DNA from 2 places in the Paenibacillus sp. NPDC058898 genome. Region 2 is predicted to be linked to the other one. Evidence: riboswitches for the same ligand, from Rfam matches in the RefSeq annotation. Region 2 holds a riboswitch; the other holds the start of a gene.
The links. Region 2 has a riboswitch for S-adenosylmethionine ahead of metA (homoserine O-acetyltransferase MetA). Riboswitches for the same ligand answer to the same signal wherever they lie in the genome.
Positions count from the first base shown of each region.

Region 1: linked by a shared signal. The riboswitch ahead of ACOZB4_RS25390 (methionine ABC transporter ATP-binding protein) and the one ahead of metA (homoserine O-acetyltransferase MetA) in region 2 are both predicted to bind S-adenosylmethionine.

Region 1 covers NZ_JBMOSM010000011.1:163,561-168,777, reverse strand. Annotated here, with positions in the region: gene ACOZB4_RS25400 (COX15/CtaA family protein) at 1-48, shown strand, start outside; gene ACOZB4_RS25395 (Cthe_2314 family HEPN domain-containing protein) at 508-1,227, shown strand; SAM riboswitch class I at 1,349-1,495, shown strand; gene ACOZB4_RS25390 (methionine ABC transporter ATP-binding protein) at 1,603-2,619, shown strand; gene ACOZB4_RS25385 (methionine ABC transporter permease) at 2,619-3,287, shown strand; gene ACOZB4_RS25380 (MetQ/NlpA family ABC transporter substrate-binding protein) at 3,356-4,198, shown strand; gene ACOZB4_RS25375 (SDR family oxidoreductase) at 4,403-5,176, shown strand.
Region 2 covers NZ_JBMOSM010000002.1:825,150-830,366, forward strand. Annotated here, with positions in the region: gene ACOZB4_RS08035 (aminotransferase class I/II-fold pyridoxal phosphate-dependent enzyme) at 1-1,052, opposite strand, end outside; gene ACOZB4_RS08040 (PLP-dependent transferase) at 1,049-2,233, opposite strand; gene metA (homoserine O-acetyltransferase MetA) at 2,258-3,175, opposite strand; SAM riboswitch class I at 3,309-3,438, opposite strand; gene corA (magnesium/cobalt transporter CorA) at 3,874-4,809, shown strand; gene ACOZB4_RS08055 (HRDC domain-containing protein) at 4,889-5,217, opposite strand, start outside.

The sequences.
Region 1 (5,217 bases), on a different contig from region 2:
GCCGAAATGCGGCCGGGTCATAGCATGTCTCGTGAAAAGATTGTATAAAAAAGAAGCGAAAATCATTAAACGAAAAGATCGAATTTAAGGCAACATCGTTTATGCAAAGTCCCCGAACCAGCGTTCGAGGGCTTTGTTGTATAGTGAGGAGGGAAGTGGATGATAGCCAAACCTTCCGCTCGACCTGTCCGATATAAGGAGACGCTGGAAGCAGTATTGAAAAGGTTTGATCCCGCAACGGATTAGTTTATATTTATTAAGATTGACGAAGGCGATATCCTGGGGCATATCTGAAAGTCGCCCCATTCTGTGGGTTGTCTGGCCGTTTCGGGGGCATCCTATAAGAACAATCCTCTGGTCATGAATGCACGAATGAAATCGGGATACCCGGGATGAGTTATTCCCGCGTGAGGATATCGTGAAGACGGTTAAACGCGGTGGAATCACTATTTCGATAAATAGCGGTCAAGAATGAAGATTAATTTGATGACTCGAGGGGGTAACGCCATGCTTCGTGTGTTACTTGGGGAACATCCCCGGCACAATAACGGACTGCTTGAGGAAGCCATCGAATCGATGGTCAAGACAACCCGGCTGCTGCAGAAGGAAATGGAGAAAAATCAGGATCCGACGCATGACTTTCGCAAGCTTGAGATTTGGACCCGGGGGTTGATCGTTTCCCTGGATGAGCTGGAACAGAGCTGGAATGCGGCAAGGCATTTCAGTCAATCGGTCAAATCGGGTTACATCGATGACATGTCGATTCAGGAGCAAGGGGAATATCAACGATATGTGTATTTTTACAAAAACGGCTTCATACGGGTATTCTCGATCCTTGACAAGCTGGGGACGGTGCTCAACGATTTGTACGATCTTCATACCTCCAAGGTGAAGGCGCATTTCTCTTATTTTACGGTCCTGCGGCAGTTTAAATTCCTGAAAGCCCACGGAGAGCTGGCCAAAGAGCTGGAAGCGATCAAGGAGCGTTACAAAACACCGCTGAACACACTTCGGAAACGGCGCAACGCCGAAATCCATTACATGAATTCCGAGATGCAGGATGATTTATGGCAGCGTCATCAAGGGCTGTCGGACAAGATCGAGCTGGAGGATATCGATCAGCACCTGGACGATCTTAAACAAGGTATCGATATGGTATGCCGGACCCTGGCGGCCTCTTATCAGTATACGAACGAGCTTTGGGCGAAAAATGGAGTGAGGGCTTAGGCACAAAATCGCCATGAAATTCCTTTTGACAAAAACCTGAAAAGAATCTATACTAACTATTGCATTCATTAAATGTTATTAAATCAGATCAAATTAATCGGAAAAATTTCATATCGATGTTTTCTTATCGAGAGAGGCGGAGGGACAGGCCCGATGAAGCCCGGCAACCGACTCCAGCGTGTAATTGCTTAACGCAGTGACGCTTGGAGTGACATGGTGCTAATTCCTTCAAAGCTATAGGATATCCCTTGGCTTTGACAGATGAGAAAAGGCGTTGACTTTTACGTAAAGAGGGCCCTTTTTGATTCTACAAAAAGAGGCTCTTTTCTTTTGGGTAAATAGATATGAAGCTACGGAAAAAGGAGGGTTATCGGATTGATTGAGCTCAAGCAATTGACGAAGCAGTACGGAAAAGCCGGAACCTTAACCACTGCGTTGTCCGAATTGGATTTGTCGATTGAAAAAGGAGAAATCTTCGGAGTCATCGGACACTCCGGTGCAGGTAAAAGTACATTGATCCGTTGTATCAATTTGTTGGAGCGTCCCACCTCGGGCGAGGTGTGGGTGAACGGTAAGAACTTAACGTCGCTTGGCAAGAAGCAGCTTCAGACGGAACGCCGCAAAATCGGCATGATTTTTCAGCACTTTAACTTGTTATCTTCCGCGACGGTGTACGATAACATTGCGTTTCCGCTGCGTCTGATCAAGACACCAAAGGCTGAAATGGAACGCAAGGTATCCGAACTGTTGGCTTTGGTCGGCTTGGAGGCGCATCGGGATAAATACCCGTCCCAGCTATCAGGCGGGCAGAAGCAGCGGGTCGGCATAGCCAGAGCGCTCGCAAGCGATCCCGAAGTGCTGCTGTGCGACGAGGCCACTTCGGCGCTTGACCCGCAGACGACCGATTCGATCCTGCGCCTGCTGCTGGACATTAATAAAAAGTTTCATCTGACGATCGTGCTGATTACCCATGAGATGCATGTGATTCAGAGCATATGCGACCGGGTCGCCGTCATTCATCAGGGCGGCATTGTGGAGCAAGGGCCGGTAACGGAAGTGTTCCTGAAGCCGAAGCATGAAGTGACCCAGGAATTTATCCGCCAGGAGATGGACAGCGGCGAAGCGCTGCGGCTGGCCATTCAGGGCCAGGCGAACGGACCTTCGAGGGCGGTGCAGATTACTTTCCTTGGATCGAAAACGTACGAATCGATTCTGTCCCATACCGTTCATGAGACGGGCGTGAATTTTGCAATTCTGCAGGGCACGATCTCCACGATCAAAGAAACGCCGTATGGCCAGCTCATCGTCCGTTTCGAAGGGGAAGAGCGTGCCATAGAAGATACGATCCGGAAGCTGCTGGAACAAGGATTAGACGTGGAGGTGATTCATTAATGTTCGGGCTTGATTTTACCCAGATCGACTGGAAAGAGATATGGACGGCAACATTGGATACCCTTCGGATGCTGGGGGCTTCGGCATTGTTCAGTTTCATCATCGGGCTGCCGGTTGGCGTGCTGCTCTACATGGCTGCAAGATCTACATCCGGTTTGGTGCGCTTCGGTTACACGATCCTGTCGTTCATTGTGAACATCCTGCGTTCGGTTCCGTTCATTATTCTGATCGTTGCGATGATCCCGATTACGAAGTCGCTCGTAGGTGTTTCGTACGGCGTGCTGGGAACCATTCCGCCGCTCGTGATCGGCGCTGCGCCATTCTTCGCTAGGCTCGTAGAAACGGCTTTGAATGAAGTGGATAAAGGCGTGATTGAGGCGGCTCATGCCATGGGCTCCTCGACAAGCCAAATCGTATGGAGGGTTCTCCTCCCGGAGGCACGTCCGGGCCTGCTGGCGGGGATGACCATCACGATTGTAACCCTGGTATCTTATACCGCGATGTCCGGTCAAGTCGGCGGCGGCGGTTTAGGAGATTTGGCCATCAAGTATGGGTATTACCGTTATGAGACCGAGATCATGATTCTGGCCGTCGTATTAATGATAGTGCTGGTACAGTTGCTGCAAATGGCAGGAGATCGTCTGGTCCGACATTTTACAAGAAAATAACGGGTTGACTGAGGCATCAAGGAAGACAATATAAAAAATAATATATTTTCGGAGGGAGCGTTTTTAGAATGAAAAAATGGACATTGGCATTGATCAGCTTGACATTGGTTACGGTGCTGGCTGCGTGCGGCAGCAAGCCTGCGGATAAAGCAGCTGAGCCAGGGGGAACAACAGGAGGCGGCGCTCAAGAGGCCGTAACCTTGAAAGTAGGCGCTTCGCCTTCACCACACGCCAAAATTTTGGAGCATGTTAAACCAGCGCTTGAAAAAGAGGGCGTGAACCTGGAAATCGTGGAATTCACGGATTATGTTCTGCCAAATACGCAAGTGGACTCCAAAGAAATCGACGCGAATTTCTTCCAGCACAAGCCTTACCTGGATAACGAAATCAAAGAGCGTAAATTGAATCTTGAATCCGTGATCGCGGTGCATGTGGAGCCGCTGGGTGCTTACTCCAAAACCATTAAATCTGCGGATGAGCTGAAGGATGGAGCGGTTGTGGCGATCCCGAATGATCCTTCGAATGCAGGCCGTGCATTGACCCTGCTGTCCAAGAACGGAGTCATTAAGCTGAATGATGAAACCAAGCTGGAAGCTACTGCCAAGGATATCGTGGAAAATCCGAAGAACCTGGAGTTCAAGGAAGTTGAAGCCGCCATGCTGCCGCGTATGCTGGATGAGCTGGATCTGGCTGTCATCAACACGAACTACGCGCTTGAAGCGGGACTGGACCCAACAAAGGATGCACTCTTTATCGAAGACAAAGAGAACCCTTATGCCAACCTGCTGGTAGCTCGCCCGGACAACAAGGACTCCGACGCCATTCAAAAATTGGCCAAAGCGCTGACTTCCGAGGACGTGAAGACCTTTATCGAAGAAGAGTACAAAGGTGCTGTCATTCCGGCATTCTAATTCGAGCACCAAAGGCTCGATGATGCTGTAGATTAGTTCATCGTATCCGTGAAGAGAGGGCATTATCCAAAGAGACCTATCGGTCTTTATGGATAAGCCCTTTCTTTTTTTTTTGTGGCGGCCATCTATGCCGGGTTGCAAGTTGTTAGGCTTTATCAAATCTTTTATACTGAAGGAAGGATATCCATCTGAGGAGGGAAAGCCTTGAAGGGAAAAGTGGCGCTGATTACAGGCAGTGCGACAGGTTTGGGGAAAATGACGGCGCTGTCGTTAGCTCGGCAGGGATGTCATTTGGCTATAAATTATGTAAACAGCAAGGATGAAGCGGAGGCGCTCTCCCGTGAAATCGAGGGGTTTGGCGTGAAGTCTATTGCGATTAAAGCCGATATCGCCAGCGAGCGTGAGCTGTATTCATTGGTGGATCAGACGGAGGAGCAGCTGGGAAGCGTCGATATCCTGGTGAACAACGCAGGCCCTTTCATTCGGGAGCGTCGTCTGTTCTCAGAGTACAGCCGGGACGAAATCGTCCATATGGTGAATGGCAATTTAACCGGCGTCATGCTGCTGGACCACCGCGTTCTGCCTGCCATGCGGGAGAAGAAGTGGGGACGCATCATCCACTTCGGATTCGGACATGCGGGAGAAGCCCGCGCGTGGCCTCAGCGTTCAGCCTACGCGGCTGCTAAAGTGGGCCTGGTCTCCTTTACGAAGACGCTTGCGGTGGAAGAAGCACCGTATGGAATCACCGTGAATATGATCTGTCCTGGGGACATCCGCGGAGCCAATAAAGAGAAGACCATCGATGAAGTTTCGGGCATTCAAGATGGGCTGACCCCGCGCGGACGATCGGGAAGCGGGGAGGACATCGCCCGGGTGATCGAATATTTATGCCTGGATAATTCGGATTTCATTACTGGCAATATCATGGATATATCCGGTGGGCTGGACCCGATCCGCCCGTTGATTAAGCCGGAATAACAAACATATAAATGCGATTAAAGAATGGCTTACGCTTCGCT
Region 2 (5,217 bases):
CCCAGGCTGACCGCTACCAGCGGCAGCTTCACATGGTTCAGCACCTGCTTGGCACGCTCGCCTGAGCCGACGTCAAAGGAGATGACCGCGCCATAACCGCTTGATTGCTTCTCATGGACCTCACGTCCCGGATGATTCAAGAGACCAGGGTAGTACACTTGCTCAATATCGCTTCTTCCTTGCAGCCAGGCTGCCAGCTTGGCTGCACTTTGCTCGGAGTGGGCCATACGTGTGCTGAGCGTCTTCATGCCGCGCATAAGGAGCCAGGAATCCTGGACCCCAAGCACCGTGCCCAAACCATTTTGCAGCTGTTTCAATTGGTCTCCAAGCTCCTGGGTTCTGGCTACCGCGAGACCTGCCAGCACATCGCTGTGTCCGCCAAGGAATTTGGTCGCGCTGTGAATAACGATATCCACGCCGAATTCAATCGGGCGCTGGTAAAACGGCGTCATGAACGTATTATCCAGCAGGGTAAGCAGTCCATGCTCCTTCGCCCAATCCGTCACGGCACCAATGTCGGTAATTTTCAGAGTCGGGTTCGAAGGGGTCTCCATATAGACAGCTTTCGTATTCGGTTTGAGGGCAGCCTTCACCTGATCCAGATCGGTCATATCTACGAAGGTGCTCTCGATGCCCATACGACTTAAAATGCTGGTTAGCAGGCGGTAGGTTCCGCCGTACACATCCTCCGTCACGATCATATGATCGCCCGCGGAGAGCAGCATGAACGAGCTGGAGATCGCCGCCATACCGGAAGCATAAGCGAAACCGCGTACGCCTCCCTCCAAGAGGGCGATATATTCTTCCAGCGCCTGCCTCGTCGGATTGCCGGAACGACTGTAATCGTGCAGCGGCGGGTTAAAGATGTCCTCATGATGAAATGTCGAGGCTTGATAGATCGGAACGCTGGAAGCGCCGGTTGCCCGGTCGATTTCCCCGCCGAAATGCAATAGTTTCGTCTCGAAACGGAGTTCATCTTCTTCATGTCCCCGTTTTGCTGATAACTGCTTGGTTTGCGTTTCCAAGCCTGATGGACCTTTATCGATGCTCATTCTCCCGTGCTCCCTTCCACTTCGGCTATGGCTGCGCTCAGTGCAGCATCCAAATCCGCGATCAGATCATCCGCATGCTCGATGCCGACCGAGAACCGGAGCAAGCGGTCATCCACACCGATCGCTTCCCGAATCTCAAGCGGGATGTCCGCATGGGTCTGTACGGCAGGGTAGGTCATCAGAGATTCGACGCCCCCCAGGCTTTCTGCGAACGCAATCAGTTTAATGTGCCGCAGCACGGGCTCCACATAGCGGGCGTCTTTCACCTTGAAGGAGAAGATGCCGGTGTTGCCGCTGGATTGGCGATTCTGGATGTCATGTCCCGGATGATCCGGCAGGGCAGGATAATACACCTCGCCAATCGCTGGGTGAGTTGTCAAAAATGTTGCCACTGCGGTTGCATTCGCTTCGTGCCGATCCATGCGCAGGGCAAGCGTCTTCATTCCTCTCATCAGCTGATAGGAATCGGTCGGGCTTAACACCGCGCCGATGGAATTATGAAGGAAAGCCATCTCTTCCGATAGTTCCTTGCCCTTCGTTACGATGATACCCGCCAGCACATCGTTATGTCCTCCCAAATACTTGGTGGCGCTATGTATGACAATATCCGCCCCAAGCTCGATAGGTCTTTGGAAATACGGAGTCAAAAGCGTATTATCCACGATGCTGATCAGTTGATGGCGCCTTGCCCACGTACAGACGGCTTCGATATCCGTAATCATCATAAGCGGATTGGTCGGCGTTTCGATAAATACAGCCTTCGTGTTGGGCCTTCTTGCCCCTTCCAGCGCATCCAGGTCATTCGTATCCACGTACGTAGCCGTTACGCCGAACTTAGACATAATCCGCTCCAGCAGCCTGTACGTCCCTCCATACAGATCCAGCGATACAATCAGATGATCCCCTTGACCGAACAAAGCAAAAATCGTCTGAAGGGCAGCCATGCCCGAGCTGCAGGCAAAGCCGGCATCACCGGATTCCAGCTCGGCGCAGGCGTCCTCCAGTACCGAACGGGTGGGATTTTTCGTACGGGTGTAATCAAACCCTGTGCTCTGGCCTAATTTGGGATGGCGGTATGCCGTAGCCTGATAAATCGGAAAATTCACGGCTCCGGTTACCGGTTCTTGCACCGACCCGATCTGTGCCAGCCGGCTCTCTATATTCAAAGGTTTCTTCTCCATCACAAACTCTCCTCCCGTATACTTCTATATTTGCGGACCAATATCGTATGGCGTTTCCTGATATACATAGTAATTGAGCCAATTAGTAAATAATAAGTTTGCATGCGCTCGCCATATGGACGGAGGCGTCCTTGTTGGATCATCATTCGGGTAATAGTTGCGCGGCAGCGCGATATCCATTCCTTTGGCAGCGTCCCGGTCATACTCCCATTTCAGAGAGTCCGCATCATACTCGGAATGTCCTGTAGCAAATATCTGCTTGCCATCCCGGCTTGAAACTAAATAAATTCCTGCTTCCTCGGACTCGGACAGGATGACCAGATCGTCGATGCCTGTAATGTCTTCGCGCCGAACCTCCGTATGACGGGAGTGCGGAACAAAGAACATTTCGTCAAAGCCGCGGAGCAGCTTGGTACACGCTTCATTGATCGTATGTGGAAATACGCCAAAGCATTTTTCTTCGAGGCTGTATTTCGGCACGCCGTAATGATAATAAAGCCCGGCTTGCGAGGCCCAGCAAATATGGAGCGTGGAGGTCACATGCGTCTTGGTCCATTCAAAAATTTCAGTAAGCTCATTCCAGTAATTCACTTCTTCAAATTCCAACTGCTCGACTGGAGCTCCTGTAATGATCATGCCGTCAAAACGACGGTTCTTCACTTCTTCAAAGGTTTTGTAAAATGATTTCAGATGCTCAGCCGACGTATTCTTCGAAACGTGGGAACTCGGATGAAGAAGGACAACATCCACCTGGAGCGGGGAGTTACCGATCAATCGCAATAATTGGGTCTCCGTCGTTTCCTTGGTTGGCATCAAGTTCAGAATAGCAATCCGCAATGGACGGATATCCTGATGAAATGCGTGACTCTCATCCATGACAAAAATGTTTTCTCCAGCCAGAACTTCCTTTGCCGGCAAGGCATCCGGAATTTTAATCGGCATCGTGGCTCACTCCTTCGAAATATGAAATGATACATCCATAAAAAGCTGTGAGAAAGAGCGTTAGACTGTATAAACGCAAGAAAACCTTTCTCAAAGTAGAGAAAGGTCATCATATACGTATCACAATGCGCCTCTCTCATCTGTCAGACTATACAACGGCTTCTAAGAAGCGTCGTATCTCCTGCAAGAATTAGCACCGTGCGATGTTGTCGCCGGTTGCCGGGTTTCATAGGGCTAGTCCCTCCACCTGCTCTTGATAAGATTTCGCTTTATTCAGTTGTCTTAAATTGTTCGTAATTGATACTTACTTTAAATCATTCCCAATTTTTCGTCAAGAACCTTTTCATAACGTTTGTCACACTTCACCGAAGGTTTCCATACCCTGTACCATGGTCCTTGGCTGCGCCGGATTTCAACTTGAAAGGTCCTACACCCGGCGTTATACTAGACAAGTGCTGTTGAAAACCGAGTATGAAAGAGGTGACATGGAAGATGGACGGTGACCCGAGCCAGAAACTAGATCAAGACGCACAACCGCATAGGATTAAGATCAGTCTACCGGCAGAGGGCGGCGTTATTTTTCATGCGCTTTTATCGTATTCTAACCTTCCTTGACATGCCCCTACACCGGTGGGCTGATATCCTGTGCCTTTACTGCTTAACCAAGCAGCTTGTATTTGACAAAGGAGTGATATCAGATGAAAATCCGGTTGGTCGATTCGGGCGTATTTACCCCTGTTGATGACATCGAAATGACGCTGACACCTCCGGCCAGCGGCTTCTACTGGCTGGATGCGGACGAGGATGATTTAGCCGAACTGCAACCTCTCTTCTCCCTGCATGATCTTGCGGTTGAGGATTGCCTCAGCGAAGAAGAGCAGCGTCCAAAAATTGAAATATATGAGAACCACTATTTTATCGTTGTTAACAGCATCCGGTTTGACGACGAAGAAATTTTCCTTCGGGCATTGAACGTTTTCTTGGGCAGGCATTTTATTATTACGATGACCAAGCAAAAAATCCACGAGCTTCGCAGCGTTAAACCGCTTCTCTGGGAGGATGAAGTGAGCACGCCTGACCGCTTCCTCTATCTCTTGATCGACCTCGTCACGGACAACTATTTCTCCGTTGGGGACCGAATTGAAGCGCGGATTGAAAAGCTGGAGGAAGACATCCTCATGCATACCAAAAAATCACACTTAAGCGAAATTATTGGTCTGCGCAGTGAAATCCTATGGCTTAAGAAGGTACTTGGACCGCAGAAGGAAGTTATCAATACGCTGAACAAAAAAGACCTACGGCTGATCGATGACCAGCTGCAAAAATATTTCAGCGACATCTATGAAAATGCCGTGAAAATTTCCGAAACATTCGAGACTTATCGAGATCTCATGGGGAACCTTCGAGAGGCTTACCAATCCAGTATCGCCAATCGGGCCAATGAAATTATGCGTGTGTTTACAGCTATTACAACCATCTTCATTCCGCTAACGCTCATTACCGGCATCTACGGCATGAACTTTACAAATATGCCTGAACTCGACTGGAAATATTCCTACTATGTGGTTCTCGGCATCATGGTTTTTGCCGGTGCTCTTATGTTTTACCTGTTCCGTAAAAAAGACTGGATATGAAACACCACAGAACCACAGACAGAATCAGGACGGATCTCCTTGCCACAAGGGAATCCGTCCTGATTTCGTTTGTGCGGATTTAACCTGCGTTCGCTTTGCCAGACTCCTCCCGCCGGAAGCGAATCCGTATCAGGCGCAGCCGCTCATACAGCTTCTCCGTTCCGCCAATCTCTTCTGCCTCTCCATTCCGGGCTTGTCCTTCTCCATATACCCGTTGTAATACGGGTTTAAGAAACGTATCGCCCAGCTCTTCAAACGCCTTCCATACCGTTGCCTGCTCTGAAGCCGTCATCGTATTCAATTCAACCTCAAGCAGTTGCTCCGTATCATAACCTTCCTTCTCGAGCCCCTCCAATTCCTCAACCAAATCCCGACGAGATAACGAGGTGCGTTCTTCCAGCTGGGCCA